Regions from separate parts of the Streptomyces sp. BK79 genome, predicted to be linked through region 3. Evidence: riboswitches for the same ligand, from Rfam matches in the RefSeq annotation. Region 3 holds a riboswitch; each other region holds the start of a gene.
What was found. Region 3 has a riboswitch for cobalamin ahead of ACFIF2_RS17175 (energy-coupling factor ABC transporter permease). Riboswitches for the same ligand answer to the same signal wherever they lie in the genome.
Positions count from the first base shown of each region.

Region 1: another riboswitch for cobalamin. It lies ahead of ACFIF2_RS28055 ((2Fe-2S) ferredoxin domain-containing protein); the one in region 3 lies ahead of ACFIF2_RS17175 (energy-coupling factor ABC transporter permease).
Region 2: another riboswitch for cobalamin. It lies ahead of ACFIF2_RS16250 (ribonucleoside-diphosphate reductase subunit alpha); the one in region 3 lies ahead of ACFIF2_RS17175 (energy-coupling factor ABC transporter permease).

Region 1 covers NZ_JBHVOC010000024.1:161,371-171,305, forward strand. Annotated here, with positions in the region: gene ACFIF2_RS28035 (LacI family DNA-binding transcriptional regulator) at 1-811, opposite strand, end outside; gene ACFIF2_RS28040 (discoidin domain-containing protein) at 885-5,177, opposite strand; gene ACFIF2_RS28045 (LacI family DNA-binding transcriptional regulator) at 5,506-6,516, opposite strand; gene ACFIF2_RS28050 (endonuclease/exonuclease/phosphatase family protein) at 6,605-7,570, opposite strand; cobalamin riboswitch at 7,792-7,917, shown strand; gene ACFIF2_RS28055 ((2Fe-2S) ferredoxin domain-containing protein) at 7,980-8,366, shown strand; gene panD (aspartate 1-decarboxylase) at 8,511-8,933, shown strand; gene ACFIF2_RS28065 (GNAT family N-acetyltransferase) at 8,967-9,311, shown strand; gene ACFIF2_RS28070 (aspartate/glutamate racemase family protein) at 9,377-9,935, shown strand, end outside.
Region 2 covers NZ_JBHVOC010000011.1:196,042-205,976, reverse strand. Annotated here, with positions in the region: gene ACFIF2_RS16265 (cytochrome P450) at 1-168, shown strand, start outside; gene ACFIF2_RS16260 (GlxA family transcriptional regulator) at 172-1,146, opposite strand; gene ACFIF2_RS16255 (ribonucleotide-diphosphate reductase subunit beta) at 1,406-2,419, opposite strand; gene ACFIF2_RS16250 (ribonucleoside-diphosphate reductase subunit alpha) at 2,419-4,806, opposite strand; cobalamin riboswitch at 4,930-5,088, opposite strand; gene mctP (monocarboxylate uptake permease MctP) at 5,178-6,788, opposite strand; gene ACFIF2_RS16240 (DUF3311 domain-containing protein) at 6,785-7,042, opposite strand; gene ACFIF2_RS16235 (GntR family transcriptional regulator) at 7,178-7,942, opposite strand; gene ACFIF2_RS16230 (extracellular solute-binding protein) at 8,394-9,674, shown strand; gene ACFIF2_RS16225 (carbohydrate ABC transporter permease) at 9,763-9,935, shown strand, end outside.
Region 3 covers NZ_JBHVOC010000012.1:158,052-167,986, reverse strand. Annotated here, with positions in the region: gene ACFIF2_RS17190 (hypothetical protein) at 1-411, opposite strand, end outside; gene ACFIF2_RS17185 (chloride channel protein) at 735-2,096, shown strand; gene ACFIF2_RS17180 (potassium channel family protein) at 2,093-2,725, shown strand; cobalamin riboswitch at 2,779-2,963, shown strand; gene ACFIF2_RS17175 (energy-coupling factor ABC transporter permease) at 2,993-3,688, shown strand; gene ACFIF2_RS17170 (energy-coupling factor ABC transporter substrate-binding protein) at 3,685-4,026, shown strand; gene cbiQ (cobalt ECF transporter T component CbiQ) at 4,027-4,776, shown strand; gene ACFIF2_RS17160 (energy-coupling factor ABC transporter ATP-binding protein) at 4,773-5,621, shown strand; gene ACFIF2_RS17155 (MFS transporter) at 5,712-7,328, opposite strand; gene ACFIF2_RS17150 (TetR/AcrR family transcriptional regulator) at 7,626-8,282, opposite strand; gene ACFIF2_RS17145 (APC family permease) at 8,570-9,916, opposite strand.

The sequences.
Region 1 (9,935 bases), on a different contig from region 3:
CGGAGACGTCCCGGGGTACGTGGAGTCCGCGGCGCCGGGCGGCGCGTACGGCGCCGAGGGCGAGGGGGTCGCTGGCGCAGATGATGCCGGTGACCCCGCGCTCCAGCAGACGGGACGCCGCCGCCTGGCCGCCCTCAAGGGAGAACATCGACCGCTCGACGAAGTCGCCGGACAGCTCGACGCCCATGGCCTTCGCCGCGTCCCGGGCGGCGGCCAGCTTCCGGCGGGAGGGGATGTGGTCGGAGGGGCCGAGCACCAGGCCGATCCGCTCGTGGCCGAGCGAGACCAGGTGGCGCCAGGACTGCTCGACGGCCACCGCGTCGTCGCAGGCGATGCAGGGGAAGTCGAGGTCCGCGATCGAGGCGTTGATCAGGACCACCGGGATGTTGCGTTCCGCCAGCAGCCGGTAGTGGTCGTGCGGGGCGTCCGCCTGGGCGAACAGCCCACCGCCGGCGAACACCACACCGGAGACCTGCTGCTGGAGCAGCAGCTCGACGTAGTCGGCCTCGGAGACGCCGCCCTTGGTCTGGGTGCACAGCACCGGCGTCAGCCCCTGCTGGGCCAGCGCCCCGCCGATGACCTCGGCGAACGCCGGGAAGATCGGGTTCTGCAGCTCGGGCAGCACCAGCCCCACCAGCCGCGCCCGCTCGCCCCGCAGCTGCGTCGGCCGCTCGTAGCCGAGGACGTCCAGCGCGCTCAGCACGGACTGCCGGGTCGCTTCCGAGACTCCGGGTTTGTCGTTGAGCACCCGGCTGACCGTGGCCTCGCTGACCCCAACCTTCTTCGCTACTTGAGCAAGTCGTCGCGTCACACACGCAAGACTAGCGCAAGCCTCCGCAAGAGACTTGCGCCAGTCGTCAAGCTGTCCGGCGGGCCGGAGCGGCCTACGGGTTTCGGGTGATCTTGAAGGTGGACGTCGTGTTCCGTACGTCCACGGCGTTGTCGTTCAGCCTCAGCCCGTTGAAGGTGACCTCGCCGACCGCCGGGCCCTGTCCCGGCTCGGGCATCTCGTTGGCCCAGACGCCGAAGCCGGACTTGGCGTCGAAGGCGTCACCGCTCTTGCGCGCACCCGAGACCGAGACGTCCGTGAAGACCGTGTCCTTGATCGGGTACTGGGGCTGCCCTCCCACGTAGTTCGTCTGGAACATGATGCCGCTGTAGGTCGGATCGACGATGTCGACGTCGGTGACCCGGATGCCCTGGAACACCTTCGAGGCCGAGAACACCCAGATGCCCGGGAAGGTCTGGCCGCCCCAGAAGTGCCCCCCGGCCCGGACGATCGAGATGTTCTCGAAGGTCGTCGGATCGGTGCCGAAGCCGTTCATCGGGTAACCGAAGTCCAGCGAGCTGATGGTGATGCCCGAGTAGACCAGGGTGTCCGCGATGTGGATGTTGCGGAAGGTGTTGTGGTAGCCGCCGTAGACGGCCAGGCCGGCGGCGCGCCAGGTCAGCGTCGTCGTCAGGTTCTCGTAGAGGTTGTTCTTCATGTCGGCGCCGCCCGCGTCGATCGCCGAGAACAGCGCGAAGCTGTCGTCACCGGTCGCCCGGGCGTCGTTGTTGGACACCAGGTTGTCGGTCGAGCCGTTGGTCATGTTGACGCCGTCGGCGAACATGTTGCGGATCCGGGAGTTCTTGACGGTGATCCGGTCGGTGTTGGCGCCCCAGTAGAGGCAGACCATGTGCTCGTTCCAGATGTTGTCGATCACGATGTCCGACACGTTGGAGAAGTCGAACACCTTGCCCGGCCCGTCGATGCGGCTGGTGTAGTTGCCGAAGTAGGCGAAGTTCGCGAACGACGAGCCCTTCGCAGTGGCGTCGGCCCGGAAGCCGATGTCGGTGTTGTCCTGGGCCGTGGGCGCGTGGAACCTGGTGAACCAGGGGCCGGCGCCGACCACCTTCACGGCCTTGCCGTACACCTGGAACTTGCTCGACGTCTGGTAGTCACCGGGCGGCAGGTACACCCCGACCAGCTTGCCGCCGGTGTCCATGCGGACTCGGTCGAGCGCGTTCTGCACATCCTGGTGCGTGAACCCGGTCGGCACCACGTACGCCGCCGGGTCGGGGTTGGGCACCGCGGCGACCTGCTCCAGGTTCACGAAGTCGATCGCGTAGTCGGTGGTGTTCGCGGCGTCCTTCTGGAGCCGGATCCTGCTGCCCGCCGGGACGGTCTCGCCCAGCATGAGGTGCGCCTCGTCGTAGATGTGGCGTGGGGCGCCCGCGCCGGGGGAGTTGCCGGGCGCGGCCTCGTTGCCGTACAGCCAGGCGTACTTCGAGGTGAGCGGCAGCGCCTTCTTCATGACGCCGTTCACGTAGACGTTCAGCGTGGAGTCGATGCCGCCGCCGCCCGGCGCGTCTGGGATCGAGAAGCGGGTGACCAGGGTGTTGGTGGCGGCCCGCGTGGTGAACTCGACGTACTCGCCGGTCGCGTCGAGGTGCACGGCCCTGCGGCCGGACGCCTCGCCGGCGATGTCGCCGATGGTGCGGTTGGGGCCGGCCACCTTCGCCCCGCCGCCGGCCGTGCCGTCCTCCGCCTCGTACATGTCGTACGGCATGTTGGCACCGCGCCCGACGAACAGCGGCTGCGTGGAGGTGTTGTTCTCCCGCTTGACCGGCAGCTCGTTGGCGTCGTCGGCGACGGTGACCCGCAGGGTGTACGAGCCGTCGGCCGCCTGCCAGGTGCCGAGGCTCACGGCCGGGGCGGTGGTGCCGGCGGCGATGACACCGGAGTGCGCGCCGGTCAGGGTCTTGACGGTGGCGCCCTTGGAATCGACGAGGGCGAGCGTCACGCCGTGACCGCCGCCCGCGGAGTCCTGGGTGCCCTGGTTCCTCAGCGCCACCTTGAAGGTCACGTCGTCACCGGCGGCCGGGCTGGAGGGCGAGGTGGTGACCGTCGCGGCGACCAGGTCGGAGCTCTGGACCGGCTTGACGACCAGCGGCTCGGGCCGCGTGTAGGTGTTGTTGGTCTCGTTCTGCTCGGTGATCTCGTTCCCCTCGTCGGCGACCGCGCTCAGCTCGTAGGAACCGGCGCCGCGTGCCCCGACCGACGCGCTGACGGTGCTCTGCGCGCCCGCCGCCAGGGCGCCGACCTCGGCGGTGGCGACCCTGGTGCCACCGAGGCGCAGGGCGACCTCGCCGGCCGGGGCGGCGGCCGGGCCGCTGTTGCGGACGGTGGCGGACACGGTGATCTCGTCCGACTCGACGGGCGAGGCGGGCGAGGTGGTCAGCCGCGTCACCTCCAGGTCGGGGTTGGGCGCGGGGGTACCGACGACCTGGAACTCGGCGAGCTGCCCGGCCGTCGCCCCGCTGTTGGCGGTGAACCGGAGCTGGACGTCGGCGACCCGCTTCCCCACGGGTACGGTCACGCTGTTGCCGCCGCTCGCCGGGTCGAAGACGTAGTCCTTCGCGGCCACCAGGCTGCTGAACTCCGTCGTGTCCTGCCCGCGTCCGAGCACCTGGATGTTCTGGGTGCGCCTGGACCAGCCGGGGTCGGGGTTGAGCTTGAGGACGAGGTGGTCGACGTCCGCGTCGGCGCCGAGTTCGAGGGTGAGGGTGTTCGGGTAGCTGCCCGCCGCCCCTTCCCAGTACGTCGCCGTGTTGTTGTCGTTGGCGTTCCCGGCGACGTAGGTGTGGATGACGGAGGAGGCGCTGATCGGCTTCCCGACGGCGAGGTTCGAGCCGCCGCTCCCGCTGCCGGTGCGGGTCACGGAGTTGCTCTCGCCCGACACGTTGCCGGCCGCGTCCTTGGCCCGCACGAAGTAGGTCACGGTCGCGGACGCCGGCTGCGTGTCGGTGTAGGTGGTCACGTCGCCGGCGACGCTCCGGCGGAGCTTGTTGTCGGCGTAGATGTCGTAGCCGGTGACGCCCTTGTCGTCCGTGGCGGCGTTCCAGGTCAGCTTGATCTGCCCGGCGGCCGGTTCGGTGAGGGCGAGGTTCGCGGGCGCGGTCGGCGCCTGGGTGTCACCGGTGCCGGCGCGGCGGGTGACCTGGTTGCTGTCGGCCGACCGGTTGCCGGCCGCGTCCCTGGCCCGCACGTGATAGGTGACGGTGGCGTCGGCGGGCCGGGTGTCGGTGTACGTGGTGACGTCACCCGCCACGGACGTCAGGAGGCTGCCGTCGGCGTAGACGTCGTAACCGGTGACGGCCGTGTCGTCGGTGGACGCGTTCCAGGTCAGCCTGATCTGCCCGGTCGCCGGTTCGGTGTAGGCGAGGTTCGCGGGCGCGGTCGGCGCCTGCGTGTCGCCGGACGCCGGGCCGTAGACCTCCAGTTCGGAGACCTGGGCGGCCGGCTGACCGGTGTTCGCCGACACCAGGACGCGCACGTGGCGGGTGGTGGTCGCGTCGAAGGTGATCGTGGCCGACTGGCCGCCCGCTGCGCCGAAGGTGTACGCCTTGGCGGCGGTCAGGTCGGTGAAGTCCGAGCCGTTGTCACTGGCCTGCACCTTCAGGGTCTGGCTCCGGGACGGCCAGCCGTCCGGCAGCCGCAGCACGACGCGGTCGACGCGGCGCGAGGAGCCGAGGTCGGCCTGGAGCCACTGCGGCAGGGCGTTGCCGGCGCTCTCCCAGTAGGTGGCCTTGTTCCCGTCGTTGCCGTTCGCGGGCGTGTACGGTCCCGTGGAACTGCTCGCGGTCAGGCTGCGCCCGGCGGCGAGGTTCGTGGACGACTCCCCGGCCGCATGCACCTCCAGTTCCGAGAGTTGGGCCGCCTGCCAGCCGGTGTTCGCGGTGATGTGCACCCGCACGTACCGCGTCTGCGTGGCGGGGAAGCCCACGGTGACCGTGTTGCCCGACCCCGGCGAGAAGCGGTACGTGGCCGAACTCTTCAGCGTGCTGAAGCTCGTGCCGTCGGCGCTGCCCTGCACGGAGAGGGTCTGGTCGCGGCTCTCCCAGCCGGCGGGCAGCCGCAGGACCACCTCGTCGATCCGTTCGGTGGCACCGAGGTCGGTCTGCACCCACTGGGGCAGGCTGCCACCGCCGCTCTGCCAGTACGAACCCTGGTTGCCGTCGGTGATGTGGGCGGCGCCGTACTCGCCGTGCGAGCTGCTCGCCGCCGCGGGGTCCCCGACGGCGAGGTTGGCACCACCGGCCGCCGTGGCCGACAGCAGCGGTCCTCCCCACGCCAGGAGACTGGTCGCGACCACGGTGCACACGGCACGTGATCTCCAGTTCCGGTTTCTCATCTGATCTGTCCCCGATCTCCGCCTCGTGCCGCGTGGCCACGAGACACGGCTCATCCGGATGTGCTCATCAGGTGGACGCTCGAATTTCTCCGTCATTTACGCTGAGCGATCAGAGAGTTGCAGAGAATTGTTCAGTCGTCCACAGAGAAGGCAGCACGGCATGCCCGCGGCCGGACGCGGGTGGTGCCGCTGAGGACGGGGGGAGTCCTAAAGGGCGCCCCGGACCAGGGGCTTTCATGAGCTGTGTCGGGGAGCCGCAAAACGCGGTCATTTCCCGCAAGAAATGTGCGGTCCCCGGGCGCCCGGCGTCCCGGGCGCGCACGTCCTGTCAGCCGGCGGACGCCTGGGCGGTGGAGCCGCGGACGACGAGTTCCGGTTCGAAGAGCAGCTCGCCGTGGGGGACTTCGGTGCCCTGGATCTGGGCGCAGAGGAGGTCGACGGCGGCGCGTCCCATGGCCTCGATGGGCTGGCGGACGGTGGTGAGCGGGGGTTCGGTGCAGGTCATGAAGGCGGAGTCGTCGTAGCCGACGACGGAGACGTCCCGGGGTACGGCGAGTCCTCGCCTGCGGGCGGCGCGTACGGCGCCGAGGGCGAGGGGGTCGCTGGCGCAGATGATGCCGGTGACCCCGCGCTCCAGCAGACGGGACGCCGCCGCCTGGCCGCCCTCAAGGGAGAACATCGACCGCTCGACGAAGTCGCCGGACAGCTCGACGCCCATGGCCTTCGCCGCGTCCCGGGCGGCGGCCAGCTTCCGGCGGGAGGGGATGTGGTCGGAGGGGCCGAGCACCAGGCCGATCCGCTCGTGCCCCAGGGAGACCAGGTGGCGCCAGGACTGCTCGACGGCCACCGCGTCGTCGCAGGCGATGCACGGGAAGTCCAGGTTCTCGATGGACGCGTTGATCAGCACGACCGGGATGTTGCGCTCCGCCAGCAGCCGGTAGTGGTCGTGCGGGGCGTCCGCCTGGGCGAACAGCCCGCCGGCGAACACCACCCCCGACACCTGCTGCTGGAGCAGCAACTCGACGTAGTCGGCCTCGGAGACGCCGCCCTTGGTCTGGGTGCACAGCACCGGCGTCAGCCCCTGCTGGGCCAGCGCGCCGCCGATGACCTCGGCGAACGCCGGGAAGATCGGGTTCTGCAGCTCGGGCAGCACCAGCCCCACCAGCCGCGCCCGCTCGCCCCGCAACTGCGTCGGCCGCTCGTATCCCAGGACGTCCAGCGCGCTCAGGACGGACTGGCGGGTCGCCTCGGAAACCCCCGGCTTGCCGTTGAGGACCCGGCTGACCGTGGCCTCGCTGACCCCAACCTTCTTCGCCACCTGAGCAAGTCGTCGCGTCACACACGAAAGGCTAACGCAAGCCCCGCAAGCGGCTTGCTCTCCGGCTCCCTCGAGCCGGGTCCGTCCGGCGGCGCGGCGTACGCCCCGTTCATCCCAGTCCGATCCGGGCGGCGACCGGGAGGTGGTCGCTGCCGGTGGCGGGCAGGACGCGGAGGTGCCGGACGGTCGCGGAGCGGGCCATGACCTGGTCGATCCGGGCCAGCGGGAAGCCCGCCGGGAAGCTCAGCGCGACGCCCCGCTCGGCCACGTCCAGGCGGCTGGTCAGCGGATCCAGCGCGCGGTCGTCGACCGTGCCGTTGAGGTCGCCCAGCAGGATCACCCGGCTCAGCCGCTCGGCCGCGACGGCGTCCCCCAGCAGAGCGGCGCTCTCGTCGCGCCGGGACGACGAGAACCCGCTCGCCCCGACGCGGACCGACGGCAGATGCGCGACGTACACGGCGACCGCACCGCGCGGGGTGCGTACCTCGGCCCGCAGCCCGCGGCTCCACTCCCCGGTGATGCCCCGGGGTCTGATGTCCAGCGTCCGGGCGTCGGCGAGCGGATGCCTCGACCACAGCCCGACCGTGCCCCGGACCGCCCGGTACGGGTAGTCGGGCGCGAGCGTCCGCTCGTACGCGTCGAGTGCCGGGGGCACCAGTTCCTGGAGCGCGATGAGGTCGGGCCCGGCGCCGGCGAGGGCGCGGGCCGTGCCGGCCGGGTCGGCGTTCTCGTCGCTGACGTTGTGCTGCACCACGACCAGGTCGGCGGTGCCGGGGCCCGGCGCGGGCAGCAGCAGACCGCCGAAGAGGTACGTCCAGGCGGCCACCGGCAGGAGCAGCGCCACCAGCGCGAGGGCCGAGCGGCGCACCAGCGCCAGGACGAACAGCACCACGACCACCGCACCGAGCCACGGCAGGAACGACTCCAGCAGACTGCCCAGCCCGCCCACCGCGTTGGGCACCACCCCGTGGCACAGCAACAGAACGGCCGTCAGCACCGCCGCCGCCGCGACCCCCCGCCCACGCCCCCGGCCCAACCGGCCCACCAGGCCCCGCACATCCACCCGATCCCGCATCGCTTCCCGTCCGCTCGTCCTCCTGCCCCAGGACGAGTGATCGAGTGTGACCGGTTCCGGTCGTGTCCGGAGGCCACCGGCGGGCGAGCGGACACCGGACCGCAGGACGCCCGGTCGCCGAACTCGCCGACGAGGAAGACCTGTCTGCTGACATTCGCCCGGACCGCTGCCGTGCGGACGACCGCGCGATGGAATGATGGCCGGCGACAAGGCGACGGCGGACGAGGAAGCCGGTGTGAACCCGGCGCGGTCCCGCCACTGTGATCGGCGAGCGCTTCCCGACAGGCCACTGCCCGATGCCGGGTGGGAAGGCCGGGACGCGCCTCGACCCGAGAGCCAGGAGACTCACGCGGTCGCCTCCTCCGCGAACCACCGGGGCGGATCTCCCCGGAGAGAGGGAAGGCGCGCCATGCCCGCACCACCCGTGGAACCGGTACCGTGCCGCATCGTCGTGTGCCGGGACTGCTGCTGCGGCAGCCCCAAGGTGACCGGTGTCGACCACGCCGCCCAGACCGAGCGCCTGCGCGCGGCGGCACCCGTCCGTGTCTCCGCGTGCCTCGACGTGTGCGACCAGGCCAACGTCATCGTCGTGCAGCCCTCCGCCGAGGGCCGCGCGGCCGGCGGACGGCCGGTGTGGCTGGGCCTGGTCAACGACCCCGGGGCGACCGAGGACATCGTCGCCTGGGTCCGCGCCGGCGGCCCCGGCGTCGCGCCCCTGCCGGACATCCTCGACCTGTACACCTGCGCCCCGCCCGGGCGCCGCGCCGCCGCGCGTGGAGTGCCGCGCGTGGAGTAGCGAGGGGAGCCGTCGAGGGGCGGGTGTGGTGTGGATCCCGGAACGCCCGGGACGGCTGACCGGGCACACGAACCGAGGTAGTCTCCGAAGAACGCCCTTGACCCGCGGACGCGGGCAGGGAGCAGACGAATCGGGAGTTTCTTCGTGTTTCGTACCATGTTCAAGTCGAAGATCCACCGCGCCACCGTCACCCAGGCCGACCTGCACTACGTCGGCTCGGTGACCATCGACGCCGATCTGCTGGACGCCGCCGACCTGCTGCCCGGCGAGCTGGTGCACATCGTGGACATCACCAACGGCGCCCGCCTGGAGACGTACGTCATCGAGGGCGAGCGGGGGTCCGGAGTCGTGGGGATCAACGGGGCCGCAGCCCATCTCGTCCACCCCGGCGACTTGGTGATCATCATCAGCTACGCTCAGGTCACCGACGCCGAGGCGCGGTCGCTGCGACCGCGGGTCGTGCACGTGGACGGCGGCAACCGTATCGTCGCCCTGGGCGCGGACGCGTCGGAACCGGTGCCCGGTTCGGACCAGGAACGCAGCCCGCAGGCCGTCGCGTCGGCCTGACGTACCGAATCTGCGCGGACTAGGAGCGTGGCCGTGAGCGACATCGAGATCCGGGACGACCGGGCGGCGGGCCGCCTGGAGGCGATCGCGGCCGGCGAGGTGGTCGGCCGCATCGAGTACTTCGTCCTGGACGCCCCCGAACGGGCCCTCGTCCCCGTGCACACCGTCGTCGAGCCGGACCACGAGGGCCAGGGCATCGCGGGCTCGCTGGCGCGTGAGCTGTACGCCCTCGCGCGCGGTGAGGGCGTGGTCGTCGCCCCGCTGTGTCCGTACGTCGTGAAGTGGGCCGAGCGCCACCCCGACGAGGCGCCCGCGGCCGACCCCGAGCTGCTGCGTGCGGCCAAGGAGTGGCTCGTGGCGCACCCTGAGCGTTTCTGAGCGGTTCGGGACCGCCCTGCCCGGACTGACCGCGACAAGACGACATAGCGACAAAGGAGACGTGCGTGCTGGCGCTGCTGCACACCTCGTCCATGCACGTCCCGGTCTTCGACGCCCTGCGCGACGAGGCGCACCCGGGTCTGGAGCTGCGGCACCACGTCGATGCCGAACTGCTGGACCGGGCCAGGCGCGACGGGCCGGAGGCGGTGACGGACGCCGTCCGAGCCGTGCTGCGGCGGGCCGTCGCGGAAGGAGCGCGGGCCGTCCTGTGCACCTGCTCCACCATCGGCGCGGTCGCCGAGGCGGCCGGCGCCGGGGCCGGTGTGCCGGTGCTCCGCGTCGACCGGCCGATGGCGGCCGCCGCGGTGGCCGCCGGTCCGCGCGTCGCCGTCCTCGCCGCGGTGGAGAGCACCCTCGCGCCCACGGTCGCGCTGATCGAGGAGGAGGCCCGGCGTGCCGGCCGTCCCGTCGAGGTGCGGACCCGAGTGGTCGACGACGCCTGGTCGCGGTTCGAGACCGGCGACACCGAGGGCTACGTGAAGCGGGTGGCCGAAGCGGCCGACGCGGTCACCGACGCCGACGTGATCGTCCTGGCCCAGGCCTCCATGGCGCCGGCCCGGGAGT
Region 2 (9,935 bases), on a different contig from region 3:
AACCGGAAGTGTCCCAGCGATCACTTCTCCATGGCGCAGCTGACGCTGATCACGGCGGCCCTCGCCACGAAGTACCGCTTCGAACAGGTGGCGGGCTCGAACGACGCGGTCCGCGTGGGCATCACGCTGCGTCCGCACGACCTGCTGGTCAGGCCCGTGGCGCGGTGACCGTCAGGCGACGGTGACCGCCTCCGGGCCCCGGAAGGTGCGCCGGTAGGCGTGCGGGGTGGTGCCCAGGGCCCTGACGAACTGGTGCCTGAGGGCCGCCGCCGTACCGAAGCCGGTGCGCCAGGCGATCGCGTCCATCGTCTCGTCCGTCGCCTCCAGCAGCCGCTGGGCCAGCAGCACGCGCTGGCGCAGGATCCAGCGGTAGGGAGTCGTGCCCGTCTCCTGCTGGAAGCGGCGGGCGAAGGTGCGCGGGGACATGTGCGCCCGGGCCGCGAGCTGGTCGACGGTGACCTCCTCGTCGAGGTGCTGCTCCATCCAGGCCAGCACCTCGCCGACGGTGTCGCAGGAGGAGCGCGGCAGCGGGCGTTCGATGTACTGCGCCTGACCGCCGTCCCGGTGCGGCGGTACGACCATGCGCCGGGCGATCTTGTTGGCGACCTCCGGTCCCTGCTCCTTGCGCACGAGGTGCAGGCAGGCGTCGATGCCCGCGGCGGTGCCGGCGCTGGTGATCACCGGGTCGTCGTCCACGTAGAGCACGTCCGGCGAGACGGCCACCGTCGGGTACTGCCGGGCCAGCTCGTCCGCGTGGTGCCAGTGGACCGTGCACCGCCGCCCGTCCAGCAGCCCGGCGGCGCCGAGCACGAACACCCCGGAGCACACGCTCAGCACCCGCGCGCCCCGGTCCACCGCCTGCCGCAGGGCGTCCAGCAGCTCGGGCGGGTACTCCCGGCGCGCGTAGCCGCTCCCGGCCGGTACGGCGATCAGGTCGGCCTCCTCCAGCCGCTCCAGCCCGTACGGGGTGGCGACGGAGAGCCCGGCGACGTGCGTGCTCAGCTCCGGGCCCTGGGCCGACACCACCGCGAAGTCGTACACCGGCAGGCCCTCGTCGCTCCGGTCGGTGCCGAAGACCTCGCAGAGCACGCCGAGTTCGAAGGGCTGCACGCCGTCCAGCAGGACGGCCGCCACGTTCTTCAGCATGCCGCCAGTGTGCCTCGGAAGTGGCAGGAAATCGAGGCCCTGCGGCAGTCCTGCCACTCCCGGTAAGGAGTATCCGGCGCGACAGTGGTGTCATGACCGGAAACCAGATGGAAGCCCTGATCGGCATGCTCGTGACCTTCGGACTCCTGGTCCTCATGGTCCTCCCCTCGGTGATCGGCATCGTGCGCGACAGGCGCGTCGACCGTCGGATCAGGGAGGCCCAGGCGGCCCGGGAGGGCGAGGGAACAGGGAAGGAGACTCAGAAGTCCTCGGACAGGTCGACGGTGCCCTCCACCGCCACCTGGTACGCCGAAGGACGCCGCTCGAAGAAGTTGGTCAGCTCCTGAACCCCCTGCAGCTCCATGAAGGAGAAGGGGTTCTCGGAGCCGTACACCGGGGCGAAGCCGAGCCGCGTCAGGCGCTGATCGGCCACGCACTGAAGGTACTGCCGCATCGAGTCGGTGTTCATCCCCGGGAGGCCGTCACCGCACAGGTCGCGCGCGAACTGCAGCTCGGCCTCGACGGCCTCCCGCAGCATGTCGGTGACCTCCTGCCCGAGCGCGTCGTCGAACAGCTCCGGCTCCTCCTTGCGCACGGTGTCGACCACGTCGAAGGCGAAGGACATGTGCATCGTCTCGTCGCGGAACACCCAGTTGGTGCCGGTGGCCAGGCCGTGCAGCAGGCCCCGGCTGCGGAACCAGTAGACGTAGGCGAAGGCGCCGTAGAAGAACAGGCCCTCGATGCACGCGGCGAAGCAGATGAGGTTGAGCAGGAAACGGCGCCGGTCGGCCTTGCTCTCCAGGCGGTCCATCGACTCGACCGAGTCCATCCACGTGAAGCAGAACTCGGCCTTCTCGCGGATCGAGGGGATGTTCTCCACGGCCGCGAAGGCGGCGGCGCGGTCCTCCGGGTCGGGAAGGTAGGTGTCCAGCAGCGTCAGGTAGAACTGGACGTGCACGGCCTCCTCGAAGAGCTGCCGGGACAGGTACAGCCGCGCCTCGGGGGAGTTGATGTGCTTGTAGAGGGTGAGCACCAGGTTGTTCGCCACGATCGAGTCGCCGGTGGCGAAGAAGGCCACCAGCCGCCCGATCAGGTGCTGCTCCTCGGGGCTGAGCTTCGCGAGGTCGGCGACGTCCGAGTGGAGGTCGACCTCCTCGACGTGCCAGGTGTTCTTGATGGCGTCCCGGTAGCGCTCGTAGAAGTCCGGGTAGCGCATGGGGCGCAGGGTCAGCTCGAAGCCCGGGTCGAGCAGGTTCTTGGTGTTCTCGTTCATCACTGGCAGGCCTCGCAGGACTCGGGGTTTTCCAGGGAGCAGGCGACGGCCTCTTCGGGGGCCGGCTGCGGGACGGTGGCGGCGCGCGCGGCGCGGGCGATGCGGGTCGCCGGGCGCGAACGCAGGTAGTACGTGGTCTTCAGGCCCTGCTTCCAGGCGTACGCGTACATCGAGGAGAGCTTCCCGATGGTCGGCGTCTCCAGGAACAGGTTCAGCGACTGGGCCTGGTCGAGGTAGGGGGTGCGGGCGGCGGCCATGTCGATCAGGCCGCGCTGCGGGATCTCCCAGGCGGTGCGGTACAGCGCGCGGACGTCCTCGGGGATCCAGGAGAAGCCCTGCACCGAGCCGCCCGCCTCGCGCAGCGCCTCGCGGGTGCGGGCGTCCCACACGCCGAGCCGCTTGAGGTCGTCCACCAGGTACGAGTTGACCTGGAGGAACTCGCCGGACAGGGTCTCGCGCTTGAACAGGTTCGACACCTGCGGCTCGATGCACTCGTACACGCCCGCGATGGAGGCGATGGTCGCCGTCGGGGCGATCGCGAGGAGCAGGGAGTTGCGCAGGCCGGTGGTGGCGACGCGCTCGCGCAGGGCGGCCCAGCGCTCCGGCCAGGTGTGCTCGACGCCGTAGTGGTCGGGGTGCAGCACACCCCGGGCGGTACGGGTCTTGTCCCAGGCCGGCAGCGGGCCGTTGCGCTCGGCGAGGTCGGCGGAGGTCTCGTACGCGGCGAGCATGATCCGCTCGGCGATACGGGTGGAGAGGGCCTTGGCCTCGGGTGAGTCGAAGGGCAGGCGGAGCCGGAAGAAGACGTCCTGGAGGCCCATCGCGCCCAGGCCCACCGGCCGCCAGCGGGCGTTGGAGCGGCCCGCCTGCCCGGTCGGGTAGAAGTTGATGTCGACGACCCGGTCCAGGAAGGTGACGGCGGTGCGGACGGTGGCGTCCAGCCGCTCCCAGTCCATGTCGCCGGCCGCGTGGTCCACGAACGCGCCGAGGTTGACCGAGCCCAGGTTGCAGACCGCCGTCTCGCCGTCGTCCGTGACCTCCAGGATCTCCGTGCAGAGGTTGGAGGAGTGGACGACGTGGCCGGGTTCCGCGGTCTGGTTGGCGGTGCGGTTGGCGGTGTCCTTGAAGGTCATCCAGCCGTTGCCGGTCTGCGCGAGGGTGCGCATCATACGGCCGTACAGCTCACGGGCGGGCAGCGTCCTGCGGGCCAGCCCCGCCGCCTCCGCCGCGCGGTACGCCGCGTCGAACTCCTCGCCCCACAGGTCGACCAGCTCGGGCACGTCGGAGGGGGAGAACAGCGACCACGGCCCGTCGGCGTCCACCCGGCGCATGAACTCGTCCGGGATCCAGTGCGCCAGGTTCAGGTTGTGCGTGCGGCGGGCGTCCTCGCCGGTGTTGTCGCGCAGCTCCAGGAACTCCTCGACGTCCGCGTGCCAGGTCTCCAGGTAGACCGCCGCCGCGCCCTTGCGCCGGCCGCCCTGGTTCACGGCGGCGACCGAGGCGTCGAGCGTCTTCAGGAACGGGACGATGCCGTTGGAGTGCCCGTTGGTGCCGCGGATCAGCGAACCCCGGGCGCGGACGCGGGAGTAGGCGATGCCGATGCCGCCGGCGTGCTTGGAGAGGTTGGCGACCTGGTGGTAGCGGTCGTAGATGGAGTCCAGCTCGTCCTTCGGGGAGTCCAGGAGGTAGCAGGACGACATCTGGGCGTGCCGGGTGCCGGAGTTGAAGAGGGTGGGGGAGGAGGGCAGGTAGTCGAGGCGGCTCATCAGCCCGTACAGGGCGGCGACCTCGTCGGCGGACCTGGTGCTGTCGTCCTCGGCGAGACCGGCGGCCACGCGCAGCATGAAGTACTGGGGGGTCTCGACGACCTTGCGGGTGATCGGGTGGCGCAGCAGGTAGCGGCTGTACACCGTGCGCAGGCCGAAGTAGCCGAAGCGGTCGTCGGCGGCCGGGTCGGTCAGCGCGTCGAGGCGGTCCGCGTGCAGCCGGACGAACGCGGCGGTGCGGTCGGCGATCAGGCCCTCGCGGTGGCCGGCGGCGACCGACCCGGTGAAGGAGGTGACGCCCTGGGAGGCGGCCTCGGCGCGGATGGCGAGGGTCAGCAGCCGGGCGGCCAGCCGGGAGTAGACCGGGTCCTCGGAGATCAGGCCGGCCGCCGCCTCGGTGGCGAGTTCGCGCAGCTCGGCCTCGTCCGCGCGGGCGGACCGGCCGCGCAGCGCGGCGGCGGCGACCCGGCCGGGGTCGGCGTCGGGGAGGTCGGCGGTCAGCCCGGTCAGGGTCCGCAGCAGGGCGGCACCGGGCCCGTCGGACTCCTCGGCCACCGGGGTCGCTGAAGCGGTGGTCGACAACGGGGCCGCTGAAGCCGGGTCGGCTGGCGCGATGGTCACGTGGGGCACTCCCTCGCTCGGCACGGGACCTGGCGGAGGGCAGGGGGCAGCTCACGAGCGCACGCGGCGTCGCGTCCACCGGCCCACTCCACGAGGCCCGGACGTCATGGCACCCGGACCGGGACGGCCGGGCGCACTGTCGGCAGGTCCTCGGACTCAAGCCCGTGCGTAGACACGTGAAGACGCGAACACGCACAAGTACACCGTTGCGGGACAGTTCCGGATTCGCACCGGATTCCCCTGCGGCGACAGCGAGCACGAGCATACATCTTGTGCCGGGCCCGGCGACCACCCCCAGATGTTGTGTCCCGATGTCCGCGGGCACGACAACGGGCCGCCGGATCCTCCGACGGCCCGCCGTGTGTCAGGGGTCAGTGCGAGGTGCCCGCCGTGGCCGGCGGCAGCTCCACCTCGACACCCGGGTCGCCCGCGTCCGCCGTGTAGTCGCCGGGCTTGGTCTCGTCGACGCCGTCGGGGGCCTTGGCCGCCCGCAGGACGAAGGTCAGGACCACGGTGACCAGGACGTTCAGCACGAAGGCGGTGAGACCGATGTAGCCGATCTCGCCGATGCCGGGGATCTCGTCGGAGGAGCCGCCGAAGTGCTTCTGCGTCGGTGAGGCCACCCCGTACGCGGCGACCGTGCCGTACACCATGCCGACCGCCCAGCCGCCGAGCAGCGCCCAGCGGTGGAACCAGCGGGTGAACAGGCCGCCGACCAGGGCCGGGAAGGTCTGCAGGATCCAGATGCCGCCGAGCAGCTGGAAGTTGATCGCGACCGTCTTGTCCATGCCCAGGACGAAGACCAGCGCGCCCACCTTCACCAGCAGCGACACCAGCTTGGAGACCTTGGTCTCCTGGGCCGGGGTGGCGTCCGGCTTGATGAAGTCCTTGTAGATGTTGCGGGTGAAGAGGTTCGCCGCCGCGATCGACATGATCGCCGCCGGGACCAGCGCGCCGATGCCGATGGCCGCGAAGGCGACGCCCGCGAACCAGTCCGGGAACATGGTCTCGAACAGCTGCGGGATCGCCAGCTGCCCGTTCTCCACCTTCACGCCCGCCGCGATCGCCATGAAGCCCAGCAGCGCCAGCAGGCCCAGCATCAGCGAGTACAGCGGCAGGATCGTGGTGTTGCGCCGGATCACCTCACGGCTGCGCGAGGACAGCGTCGCGGTGATCGAGTGCGGGTACATGAAGAGCGCGAGCGCCGAGCCGAGGGCCAGGGTGGCGTACGTCCACTGGCCGCCGTGGTCCGGCACCAGTCCGCCGTTGCCCGACTCGGTGAACTTGTCGCCCGCGGCCGCGAAGATGTCGTCGAAGCCGCCCAGTTTGATCGGGATGTAGATGATGGCCACCGCGATCACGATGTAGATCAGCGTGTCCTTCACGAAGGCGATCAGCGCGGGCGCGCGCAGCCCCGACGAGTAGGTGTACGCCGCCAGCACACCGAAGGCGATCAGCAGGGGCAGGTCCTTGATGAACCAGTTGGTGTCCTCGCCGCCGCCGACGCCCATCACGTCCAGCACGGCCTGGATGCCGACCAGTTGGAGCGCGATGTACGGCATCGTCGCCAGGATGCCGGTGACGGCGACCGCCAGCGACAGGCCCTTCGAGCCGAACCGGCCGCGCACGAAGTCCGAGGTCGTCACGTAGCCGTGCTTGTGGGAGACCGACCACAGCCGCGGCAGGAAGGTGAAGATCAGCGGGTAGACCAGGATCGTGTACGGCACCGCGAAGAAGCCGGCCGCGCCCGCCGCGTAGATCGCCGCCGGTACGGCGACGAAGGTGTACGCCGTGTACAGGTCGCCGCCCAGCAGGAACCAGGTGACCCAGGTGCCGAACGAGCGGCCGCCGAGGCCCCACTCGTCGAGGCTCTGGTCGTTCGCGGCCTTGCGCCAGCGGGCGGCCAGGAAGCCCATGGCGGTGACGAGCAGGAAGAAGAAGATGAAGACGGCGAGCGCGACGCCGTTCACGCCGTCGTTCACTTGGCCCCGCCTTCCCGGCGGGCGCGCTGGTCACGCTGCCACAGCTTGTAGGCGACCATCGTCAGCGCGGTGGAGATCAGCACCCACGCCATCTGGTACCAGTAGAAGAACGGGATGCCGATGAAGGCCGGGTCCGTCTTCGCGTACGAACCGACCCAGATCATGGCGACGAACGGCGCGAAGAGACAGACGCCGATGACGACGCGCACCGGCGTCACCACCGGCCCTCTGCTCACTGGTGGGGCTTGTGACATGAGGCGGCTCCGTCCCCTAGCTGATCACCTCGTACAGTGCGCAGGAATGTAGGTGACGGTGCCGGGAGAGCGGAAGACCTCGTCCGCATATCGGTCCCCAACCGCAACGTCGGGGCTGGTGGGGCGGGGAGCCGGTCAGTCCTGGGGCCGCTTCAGGCGGGCCACGAACTTGTAGCGGTCGCCGCGGTACACCGAGCGCACCCACTCCACCGGCTGGCCCGTCCGGTCCCGCGAGTGCCGGGAGAGCATGAGCATGGGCAGGCCGACGTCGGTGCCGAGCAGACCGGCCTCGCGCGGGGTGGCCAGGGACGTCTCGATGGTCTCCTCGGCCTCGGCGAGGTGGACGTCGTACACCTCGGCGAGCGCGGTGTAGAGGGACGTGTACTTCGCCAGGGAGCGGCGCAGCGCCGGGAAGCGCTTGGCGCTGAGGTGGGTCGTCTCGATGGCCATCGGCTCGCCGTTGGCCATGCGCAGCCGCTCGATGCGCAGCACCCGTCCGCCGGCCGTGATGTCCAGCAGCCCGGCGAGCCGGTCGTCGGCGGTGATGTACCCGATGTCCAGCAGCTGCGAGGTGGGTTCGAGGCCCTGGGCCCGCATGTCCTCCGTGTAGGAGGTGAGTTGCAGGGCCTGCGACACCTTGGGCTTGGCGACGAAGGTGCCCTTGCCCTGGATGCGTTCGAGGCGGCCCTCGACGACCAGTTCCTGGAGGGCCTGGCGGACGGTCGTGCGCGAGGTGTCGAACTCGGCGGCCAGGGTGCGTTCGGGCGGGACCGGCGTGCCCGGCGCCTGGGTCCGGGTCATGTCGAGCAGGTGCTTCTTCAGTCGGTAGTACTTGGGCACGCGCGCGGTACGGACGGTCGCCCCACCCTCGTTCTCCGCACTGCTGACGTCGGTGCTCATGCTCTGCCTTCCCGGCTCCGGGTGCCGAAGCGACCGATCCCTGTCGGCCACGGCCCACATCGTGGCACGGCCGCGTGCCGGCATGGTCCCGCACGCTCCGTGATCCCTTCTGTATACCTCCGGGGCCCTTGTTGGTCTAGTCCACAGCGCCGCCGGACCTCGCTGGTACGTGCGTTCGGAACCGTACCGGCAGGTCGTTCGGCGGGCAGTGGTACACCCGGTCCCGGTCCGTCCGAACTGCCGCTTGCGCAATGAAAGGTCCCTGCATATCTCGGTCGCATCACGGACGCAACGAGCGTGCTGGAACACCCTTGACAGCCCTATTGGTCTGGGCCAAGCTCCCCCTACTGGTCTACACCATTGGTCCAGGTCCCGGCCCCATGGGCGGTCCGCGTCGACGAGCAACCGCGGGGAGGCAGGGGGGTTTTGTGGCATCCCTGAGGAGGGTGGCGTGAAGCGCAAGCTGATAGCCGCGATCGGTATCGCGGGCATGATGGTCTCGATCGCGGCGTGCGGGGGCGACAGCGGCGACGACGACGGCAAGAAGGCCGGGGCGGACGGTTACGCCGGCGAGACGCTCACCGTGTGGGTGATGGACGGTTCCTCGCCCGACGACTGGCAGGCGGACCTCGCCAAGGAGTTCGAGGCGAAGACCAAGGCCAAGGTCAAGTTCGAGATCCAGAAGTGGAACGGTATCCAGCAGAAGCTGACCACCGCCCTCTCCGAGGAGAACCCGCCCGACGTCTTCGAGATCGGCAACACCCAGACGCCGGCCTACGCCAAGACCGGCGGCCTCGCGGACCTGAGCGACCTCAAGAGCGAGATCGGCACCGACTGGTCCGAGTCCCTCAACAAGTCCGCCGTCTTCGAGGACAAGCAGTACGCGGCCCCGTGGTTCGTGGTCAACCGCGTGGTCATCTACAACAAGAAGATCTGGGCGGACGCGGGCATCAAGGGCACGCCCAAGACCCGCGACGAGTTCTACGACGCCCTCAAGACGATCGGCGACAAGACCGACGCCGAGCCGATCTACCTGCCCGGCCAGAACTGGTACCACTTCGTGGGCCTGGCCATCGGCGAGGGCGCCGAGCTGGTCAAGAAGGACGGCGACAAGTACGTCTCCAACCTCGACGACCCGAAGATCGCCGCCGCCACCGAGACGTACAAGAAGTTCCAGGCCCTCTCCAAGGCGCCCAAGGACAAGGACGAGGCCACCCCGCAGCAGGGTGAGATCTTCGCCAAGGGCAAGACCGGCGCCATCATCGGCATGGGCTGGGAGGGCGCCACCGCGATCGCCACCAACCCGGCGATCGAGAAGGACCTCGGCTACTTCACCATCCCGGGTGCCACGGCCGACAAGCCCGAGGGCGTCTTCCTCGGCGGCTCCAACCTGGCCGTCGCCGCGGGCAGCAAGAAGCAGGACCTCGCCAAGGAGTTCCTGAAGATCGCGCTGTCCGACAAGTACGAGGGTGCGCTGGCCAAGGCCAACGGCGTCATCCCGAACAAGGAGTCGCTGAAGAGCAACCTGGAGGGCAACGCCGCCGCCGAGGCGGCCGCGCCGGCCTCCGCGGGCGGTGACACCACGCCGCTGATCGCGGAGTGGGCCGCGGTCGAGAACGACCCCAACCCGATCAAGACCTACCTGACGGCCGTGCTGAAGGGGAAGTCCCCGGCCGAGGCCGCCGAGCAGGTCGAGGGCGAGTTCAACAAGCGCCTGGCGCAGCAGCAGTAGCACCGGGTGAGCCGGGGCGGGGACCGGTAGGTCACGGTCCCCGCCCCGGCGTCGAGGTGAACAGGTCGAGAAGAGAGAGACCGCGAGCATGACCGTGCAGACCGAACGGCCGCCCTCAGGCCCGGCGGACGTCCGCAAGGCGGACGGCGGGGGGACCGGCGGGCCGAGAACGAGAGCCGCGTCGCGCGCCGGCGCGCTCGTCCCGTACCTGTTGCTGCTGCCCGCCTGCGCGGCCACCGTGCTGCTGCTCGGCTGGCCGCT
Region 3 (9,935 bases):
CACGAAGACGTCGATCGCCATCATGACCACGGACCAGACGGGCGCGTACGGCAGGAACAGGAACTGGGCGATGAGGCTGAGCGAGGCGAGGACGATGCCCGCGAACCGCGCCCAGGCCATGTCCTTGAGCAGGCCGTAGCCGGTGGCGAGCAGCAGGGCGCCCAGGATGACGTGGATGACGCCCCAGCCGGTGAGGTTGAGTTCGTAGACGTAGCTGCCGACGCGGGCGTACACGTCGTCCTCGGCGATGGCGGCGATGCCCTGCAGCACGGCGAGGGCGCCGTTGAGCAGCAGCAGTACGCCCGCGAAGACGACACCGCCGGTCACCCAGCCGCTGGACCGGTCCGCCGATCGCGGGGTGCCTGCGCCGTGTGTCGGCCTGCCGGGAGAAGGTGCGGCGTGCTGGCTCATGAGCGGAGTCCTTTCTGCTGTTCCCCGTACGGGCCTGCGCCCGCCGGCACGGGAGGCGCCGACAGGTCACTCCGAGCCTGCGGCGGACCGGCCCGCCCGGCCAGGCCGGTCCGCCGAACGGGTGACCGGGCCCCCGGCCTCGTGCGCGCCCGCCCGCTCACCGGGACGCCCGGTGCGCGTGCGCCCCCGACCCGCCTCGCGTTTACTGAAGCGCACGTGCGAACGCGTGCGTGCCGCGGCCGACGCGTGCGCACCCGAGACCGACGCGTGCGTGCCGCGGCCGACGCGTGCCCGCCGAGGCCGAGCTGGACGGAGGAGGGCCCGTGACGACGCAGCCCGCCCCCGCGAACGCGTCCCCGGGCCGGGCCGAGCAGTCCCTGCGGCGCACCGTGCTCAGCCCCGGCTACCTGCGGCTGTTGCTGCTGTGCGTGCTGCTGGGCGTCCCCATCGCGCTGGCGTGCTTCTTCTTCGTCGGCCTCCAGCACGAACTCCAGCACTGGGTGTGGACGTCGCTGCCCGAGGCGGCCGGCTACGACGCCCCGCCCTGGTGGTGGCCGCTGCCCGCGCTGGTGCTGGCCGGGCTGATCCTGGCGCCGATCGTGACCCGGATGCCCGGGGGCGGCGGGCACCTGCCGGTCGACGGGCTGGGCGGCGCGCCCGTGGGCCCGCGCGCGCTGCCCGGCGCCGTGCTGGCGGCGCTCGCGACGCTGCCGCTCGGCGTGGTGCTGGGTCCCGAGGCGCCGCTGATGGCGGTCGGCAGCGGGCTCGCCCTGCTGGCCGTACGGCGGGCACGCGCGACCGGGGACCCGAGGGCGCGCGCCGTCCTGGCCACGGCCGGCTCCACCGCCGCGATCTCCACGATCCTCGGCGGACCGGTGGCCGCGGCCGTCCTGCTGATCGAGGGCGCGGGGCTCGCCGGCGCGCAGCTGGTGGCCCTGCTGCTGCCCTGTCTGCTGGCCAGCGCGGCGGGGGCGCTGGTCTTCACCGGCTTCGGTGAATGGACCGGCCTGAAGATCGGCGCCCTCGCCCTGCACGACGTACCGCCGGGCACCGATCCGGACGCCGGCGACTTCCTGTGGGGCGTGCCGACGGCGGCGCTGATCGCGGTGCTGATCACGGCGGCCCGCGAACTGGGCCGGCGCACCGTCTCCTGGACGGGGCGGCACACGGCCTCGCGCACCGTCCTGTGCGCCACCGCGGTCGGTGTCTGCCTCGCCGCGTACGCCCTGATCACCGGCCGCTCCCCGGCGGAGGCGGCCCTGTCCGGTCAGGCCACCCTCGGCGAGCTGGCGGCCCACCCGCACGCCTGGTCCGTCGGCGCGCTGGTGGCGCTGGTCGCGTGCAAGGGGCTGGCCTGGGGCATCGCGCTGGGGAGTCTGCGCGGCGGCCCGATCTTCCCGGCCGTCCTGCTGGGCACGGCGACGGCCGTGGCCTGCTCCGGGCTGCCCGGCTTCGGCACCACCCCGGCCCTCGCCCTCGGCATCTCCGCCGCTGCCGCCGCGGTGACCGGGCTGCCGCTGACCAGCGCGGTGCTGGCGGTGCTGCTGATGGGCGGGGAGGCGTACGACCAGATGCCGTTGATCGTCACCGCGTCGGTCGTCGCCTTCGTCGTCACGCAGTTGGTGAGGCGGACGGGGCCGAAGGCCGCCGAGGGCCCGGCGGAGCCCCGGGAGACGCCGCGATGAGGCGCCGGGCGGACCGGCCGGCCGCCGGCCGGCGTGCGGGCCTGCCCTGGCTCGTCCGGGCCGGTGTCGCGGCGGCCGTGGTCGCGGCCTACTTCCTCCTCCCCCTCGACCACCTGGGCCCGCGGCGGCCCGTGCTGAGCTGGCTGCTGTTCGCCCTGCTGCTGACCGTCGTGGCCGCGCTGCTGCTCCGGCAGATCCGCCACGTGCTCGTCAACCGCCCGAACACCCGGCCCGGAGTGGTCATCACCCTGCTCATCGTCCTGTCCGTGCACGTCTTCTCGGCCGCCTACTACGCCCTCGCCAAGACACCGGGCGAGTTGACCGGTCTGGGCACCCGCGTCGACGCCCTGTACTTCACGGTGGTCACCCTCGCCACCGTCGGCTACGGCGACATCACCCCGCACGGCCAGTCGGCACGGGTCGTGACGGTGCTTCAGATCGTGTACAGCTTCGTGTTCCTCACCGCCGCCGCGACCGCGCTGGCGCAGCGGATGCGCGACATGGTGGTCCGGCGGCCGGAACGGGACCGGCGGGACGGGCAGGACCGGCGGGACGGGCAGGCCGGACAGGACCGCCAGGGCGGGCAGGACGGGCAGGATCGGCAGGCAGGACAAGACCGGCACGGGTGACGGCGGGGTGCCGCCGGACCCGAGGCCCGCTTGTCACCGCACCGGTGGGAGCACTACTGTCGCCACGCCTTGGTGAACGGGAAATCCGGTGTGATGCCGGTGCGGCCCTCGCCACTGTGAATCGGGAAGTCCGGCTCCGGCCCTCAGGGGCAGCCACTGGGTCCTAGGACCCGGGAAGGCGGAGCACGGGCGGTGGTACCCGTAAGCCAGGAGACCGGCCAAGGCGCGTCGTCCATCCACGAGGTGCTGGAGAGGGTCTGCTGAGCCATGCACATCGCCGAGGGCTTTCTGCCACCGGCGCACGCGATCGCCTGGGGTGTCGCGTCCGCGCCGTTCGTCGTCCACGGAGTCCGGTCACTCACCCGTGAGGTCAGGGAGCACCCGGAGAGCACCTTGCTCCTCGGCGCCGCCGGAGCCTTCACGTTCGTCCTGTCGGCCCTGAAACTGCCGTCGGTCACCGGGAGTTGCTCCCACCCGACCGGCACCGGCCTGGGCGCGATCCTGTTCCGGCCGCCGGTCATGGCGGTCCTGGGCACCATCACCCTGCTCTTCCAGGCGCTGCTGCTCGCCCACGGCGGGCTGACCACGTTGGGCGCCAACGTCTTCTCGATGGCGATCGCCGGCCCCTGGGCCGGCTACGCCGTCTACCGGCTGCTGCGCCGCTACGACGTCCCGCTGATGGTCACCGTGTTCTGCGGGGCGTTCGTCGCCGACCTGTCCACGTACTGCGTCACCAGCGTGCAGCTGGCGCTGGCCTTCCCGGACGCGGGCAGCGGATTCCTGGGCGCGCTCGGCAAGTTCGGGTCCATCTTCGCCGTCACGCAGATCCCGCTGGCGGTCAGCGAGGGCCTGCTCACGGTGCTCGTGATGCGGCTGCTGGTGCAGTCCAGCAAGGGTGAACTGGCCCGGCTGGGCGTGCTGTCGGCGAAGACCCGGACGGAGAAGCAGGCGGTGGCCCGATGAGCCGCAACGCGAAGATCAACGCCCTGCTGCTGCTCGCCGTGGCCGCGCTGGCGGTGCTGCCGCTGGTGCTGGGGCTCGGCGACCACAAGGAGGAGCCGTTCGCCGGGGCCGACGCCGAGGCCGAGACGGCGATCACGGAGATCGAGCCGGACTACGAGCCGTGGTTCTCGCCGCTGTACGAGCCGCCGTCCGGGGAGATCGAGTCGGCCCTGTTCGCCGTGCAGGCCGCGCTCGGCGCGGGTGTGCTGGCGTACTACTTCGGGCTGCGCCGGGGCCGGCGGCAGGGCGAGGAGCGGGCGGCCGCGGCCGCCCGGCGGGACGCGCCCGAAGGGGACTGAGTGCTGCCGATCGACGCGGCCGCGCACAGCAGCCGCTGGCGCCGTCGCCACCCCGTGGACAAGGCCGTGCTGGGGCTGGGTCTGACCGTCCTCGCGGTCTCCCTGCCGCCCTGGCCGGGCGCGGCGCTGGTCCTGGTGACGGCGCTCGCCGTGCTGCTCGGCCCGGCGGGCGTACCCCGGCGCCGGCTGTGGCGGGCCTACCGGGTGCCGCTGGGCTTCTGCGTGACGGGCGCGCTGCCGCTGCTGGTGCGGGTGGGGGGCGCGGACGGGTTCCTGACGGTGGCGGAGGGCGGGGCGGTGCGCGCCGGTGAGCTGCTGCTGCGCACCTCGGCGGCCTCCCTCGGGGTGCTGCTGTTCGCGTTCACCACGCCGATGTCCGACCTGCTGCCCCGCCTGGTGCGGGCGGGGGTGCCGGCGCCGGTGGTGGACGTGGCGCTGGTGACGTACCGCATGAGTTTCCTGCTGCTGGACTCCGTGCGCCGGATCCGCGAGGCGCAGGCGGCGCGCCTGGGGCACACCACCCGGGCCGCCGCCTGGCGTTCGCTGGGCGGGCTCGGGGCCACGGCGTTCGTGCGGGCCTTCGACCGGGCGGCGCGGTTGCAGCACGGGCTCGCCGGACGCGGGTACGACGGCACCCTGCGCGTCCTGGTGCCCGAGGCCCGCGTCTCGGTGCCGTTCACGGCGGCGAGCGTCGCGCTGCTGGCGGCGCTGGCCGCCCTGACCCTCGTACTGGAAGGACCGCTGTCGTGAGCGAGACCGTCGGGACGGCTCAGCCGGCGCCGGTAGCCCTGCGGGGCGTGTCCTTCGCGTACGAGGAGGGCCCGGACGTCCTCACCGGGCTGGACTTCGCCGTGGTCGCGGGGCGCGCCCTCGCGTTGCTGGGCCGCAACGGCAGCGGCAAGACCACGCTGATGCGGCTGCTCAGCGGCGGACTCAGGCCCGGCGCGGGGACGTTGACGGTCGACGGGGAGCCGGTGACGTACGACCGGCGGGGGCTGACGCGGCTGCGGACCACCGTGCAACTGGTGGTGCAGGACCCGGACGACCAGCTCTTCGCGGCCTCGGTGGCGCAGGACGTGTCCTTCGGGCCGCTCAACCTCGGCCTGCCGGACGCCGAGGTCAGGTCCCGGGTCGGGGAGGCGCTGGACGCCCTGGACATCGCCGCGCTCGCCGACCGGCCCACCCACCTGCTGTCGTACGGGCAGCGCAAACGGACCGCGATCGCCGGGGCCGTCGCGATGCGGCCCCGGGTGCTGATCCTGGACGAGCCGACCGCCGGGCTCGACCCGGACGGCCAGGAACGGCTGCTCGCCACCCTGGGCCGCCTGCGCGCGGGCGGCACCACCGTGGTGATGGCCACCCACGACGTCGACCTCGCCCTGCGCTGGTCCGACGACGCCGCCCTGCTCACCCCGGCCGGGGTGCACACCGGCCCGACGGACACGACGCTGGCCCGGGCGGACCTGCTGCGGCAGGCGGGCCTGGGCCTGCCGTGGGGGGTCGCGGCGGCCCGGCTGCTGCGCGCGCGGGGCCTGTTGACCGGGTCGGCGGCGGGCCCGCGCACGCCCGAGGAGCTGGCCGCGCTGGCGGACTGACGGGGACGGCACCCCGCCGGCGCCGACCCGGGCTCACCGCGCGGCGTCGCGGTACCCGCGGTCCGGGCGACGGCCGGCTCCTCCCGGGGATCACCGCGCGGCGTCGCTGAACTCCGGGTCCCGGGTGCCGGCCGGCTCCTCCTCGGGCCGCTGCCGGGCGGCGGCGCGGCGGCCGGGCAGGACGGCGAGGACGATCAGGGTTCCCGCGGCCATGATGATCCCGCCGACCAGGCTGGTCGTGGCGACACCGTGGGCGAAGGACTGGTTCACGGCGTCGGCGAGGGCCTCGGCCTGCCGCGGACCGGCGTCGGGGTTCGCCGCGAGGCGCTCGGCGACGGCCAGTCCGCCGCCCACGGAGTCCTGGGCGGTGTCCAGCGCGGCGGCCGGGAGGCGGTCGCCCACCAGGCCGGCGAGTTCGTCCCGGTAGGCGGTGCCGAGCAGGGAGCCCAGGACGGCGATGCCCAGCGAGCCGCCGAGTTCCAGCGCGGTGTCGTTGGCGCCGCCCGCGACGCCCAGCTCGCTCTCCGGGAAGGAGCCCATGATGGTGTCGGTGGCCGGGGACACGCTCAGCCCGATGGCGAGGCCGAGCAGCAGCATCGGGGCCAGGAAGTCGGCGTAGCCGGAGTCCTTCTCGATGAGGACCAGCAGGAACACCCCGACGGTGCCGATCACCATGCCGGAGCCCACCATCGCCTTCACGCCCAGCTTCGGCGTCAGCCTCCCGGTCACCGCGGCGCCGACGAACACGGCCCCGGCCAGCGGCAGCAGGCGGACGCCGGTCTCCAGGGCGCCGTAGCCGAGCACGAACTGCAGGAACTGCGTGGCGTAGTAGATGGCGCCGTAGGTGCCGAAGAAGAAGAACAGCACGGCGACCATGGAGCCGCTGAAGGGGCGCGACAGGAACCTGCGCACGTCCAGCATGGGGTGCGGGTGGCGCAGCTCCCACCACACGAAGACCACCAGGCCGACGCCCGCGACGACGGCCGCGGCGACCGGGCCGGCGCCCCAGCCGAAGTGCGGGCCCTCGATGCTCGCGTAGACCAGGCTGCCGACGGAGACGATGGAGAGCAGGCCGCCCACGTAGTCGATCCGGCCCATGCCGGCCGCCCTGGACGGCGGGACCAGGACCAGCGCGCCGACGACGGCGGCGACCGCGATGGGGACGTTGACCAGGAAGGTCGAGCCCCAGGCGTGGTCCTCCAGGAGCCGGCCGGCGACCAGCGGGCCGACCGCGATGGCGAGGCCGGAGGTGGCGGTCCAGGCGGTGATGGCGCGAGCCCGTTCCCCCTTGGGGAAGACCGCGACCAGCAGGGACAGCGTGGCCGGCATGACGACGGCGGCGCCGACGCCCATGATCGCGCGGGCCGCGATGACCAGCCCGGTCTCGTCGACGAGGCTGCCCATCACCGAACCGCCCGCGAAGACCACGAGGCCGGCGATCAGGGCGCCGCGGCGGCTGTACTTGTCGCCGATCGAGCCGAGGACCAGCATCAGCGCGGCGTACGGGACGGTGTAGCCGTCGATCACCCACTGCAGGTCGCTGCTGCTCAGGCCCAGGTCGGCCGTCATGTCCGGCGCCGCCACGATCAGGGACGTGTTGGCCATGACGACGATCAGCAGGCTCAGACACAGCACGAGGAGCGCCCACCAGCGCCGCGCGTACGGCCCGGTCATCTTCTCGACGGGTGTGGTGGCCAGGAGGGGCATGAGGGCTCCCGGGGAGGGTTCGGGCACGTTAATTGCCCATTGGTGTGCAGACTCGTGCAGCGTAGTTTGTTGCACAGGGACGTGCAAATATGGTGGAGGGTGACGGGAGGACGGGCCGGGCGGGGCCCGGTCCGCCGTATGCACACACGCACGCATGCACGCACGCATGCACGCACGCATGCACGCACAGGCGCTACGGGTCGGCCTCCTCGGACGCACACGCGCTACGGGTCGGCCCCTTGGACGGACACTCGGTACGACCCGGACCCCAGGGCGCCGACACGCGCCGCCGGCGGCTCACTCGGCCGGGACGGCCTCCGCGGGCACCGTCGGGGCCACGTCCGCGACCACGGACCGCGCCCGCCGCTCCGGCACCCCGGCCGTGATGAGCTGGGCGATCGCGACCCGGGTCCCGTCGTCCTCCAGCGCACCGGCGTTGACCTGCTCCAGCAGCGCGACCGTCATGGCCTCAAGGCCCACGCTCAGCACGGCGGGCGGCAGATGGGCGGGGAAGACGCCGTCCCGCTGACCGCGCTCCAGGATGGCGGTGGCCTCGGCGCGGGCCGGGGCCAGGATCTCGGCCACGCGCTCCTCGCCCAGGTCACGCCGGGCCAGCGCCAGGAGCAACCGGTAGCGGTCGCCGACGGGCCACATCAGCATCATGAAGTACGCGAGCGCGCGCTCGGCCGGCTCGGCCGGACCGATCCGTTCCGCCCCGGCGGCCACAGCGCCGCGCAGCACCTCGGACGCCTCCTCGGCCAGCGCCTCCAGCAGCGCCGCCCGGCCCGGGAAGTGCCCGAAGAGGGTGCGCCGTACGACACCGGCGGCCTGGGCCAGCTCCTCCAGCGTGGTGTCGGGATTCCGCCCCAACTCCCGGCGTGCCGTGGCCAGGATGCGCGCCCGGTTGGACCGCGCGTTGCGCCGCTGCGGCTCACGGGCGACGGGCTTGGTCACGGGAACCTCTGGGCGGGACGGTGCGGGCGGACGCACGACGGCGGTGCGGACGGTGCGGTGGATGCCAGGACGCGGCGGCGTCCATTCTGGCACGGAGATCCCAGGTGGGCCCGTCCGGTGGCCCGCCCGTCCGCGCCCGGGGCCGGGGGCCGGTCACAGGCGGATCGCGGGGCGACGGCTACCCACGCCCACCCCGACCCACCCGGCCCTCCCAGCCCTACCGGTCCTCCCGGCCCCCAGCCCTACCGGTCCTCCCGGCCCTCCCTTCCCTACCGGCCCTCCCAGCCCTACCGGTCCTCCCGGCCCCTGCCGCCCCCGGACCGCCGTACCGCGGCGAGCGCGGCGAGGACCACGCCGACGGCCACCACCAGCAGCCCCCGCAGCCACACCTCGGCCTCGATCTGCGTGGCGAGCGCGACGCAGGAGGCGGCGCCCAGCACGGGCAGCACGGTCGGGGCCCGGAAGTGGTCCGCCTCGCCGGGGTCGCGGCGCAGCACGAGTACGGCGGTGTTGACCATGAGGAAGACCACGAGCAGCAGCAGGACCAGGGTGGACGCGAGGGTGGCGACACTGCCGGTGAGCGCGAGGAGCATCGACAGCAGGGTCGTGACGGCGATCGCGGCCCACGGCGTACGGCGGCCGGGCAGCACCTTGGTCAGCGCGGGCGGCAGCAGCCCGTCCCGGGCCATGCCGTAGGCCAGGCGGGAGGACATGATGCCGGTCAGCAGCGCGCCGTTCGCCACAGCGACGAGGGCGATGGCGCTGAACAGGCGGGTCGGCACGCCGCCGGCCGCCTCGACGACCTCCAGCAGCGGCCCGCTGGACTCCGCGAGCCGCGCCGTCGGTACCGCGACGGAGGCGGCGACCCCCACGAGGACGTACACGGCACCCGCGGTGGCGAGGGCGCCGAACAGCGCTCGCGGGTAGGAGCGCCGGGGGTCGCGGGTCTCCTCGGCGACGTTCACGGAGGTCTCGAACCCGACGAAGGAGTAGTACGCCAGCACCGAGCCGCTCAGTACGGCCGCCGCGGCGCCCTTCTCCGGCGTACCGAGCTCTCCCAGCCGCGCCACGTCGCCGTCGCCGCGCCACAGCAGCCACACGCCGAGGGCGACGACGACGAGCAGCCCGCTCACCTCGACGACGGTCGCGGCGACGTTGGCCCGGGTCGACTCCTTGATGCCGCGGGCGTTGACCAGCGCGAGCAGGGCGAGGAACAGCACGGCGACGAGGCCGACGGGGAGCGTCACGAAGGCCGACAGGTAGTCGCCCCCGAAGCCGCGGGCGAGCGCGGCCACCGAGACGATGCCGGCGGCGAGCATGCAGAACCCGGCGACGAAGCCGGCGAAGGGCCCGAAGGCGCGGGTGGCGTAGTGGGAGGCCCCGCCCGCGCGGGGGTACTTGGTGACCAGCTCCGCGTAGGAGGCGGCGGTCAGCATCGCCAGCAGCAGCGCGACGACCAGCGGTACCCACACCGCTCCCCCGGAGTCGGCGGCCACCTGTCCCACCAGGACGTAGACGCCCGCGCCCAGCACGTCGCCCAGGATGAAGAAGTACAGCAGCGGGGTGGTCAGAGCCCGCTTCAGTGCCGGGCCGCCCTGCGACTCGGCCGGTCGTTGTGTTCCCTGCGTCGCCATGACGCCTCACGTTTCCCGT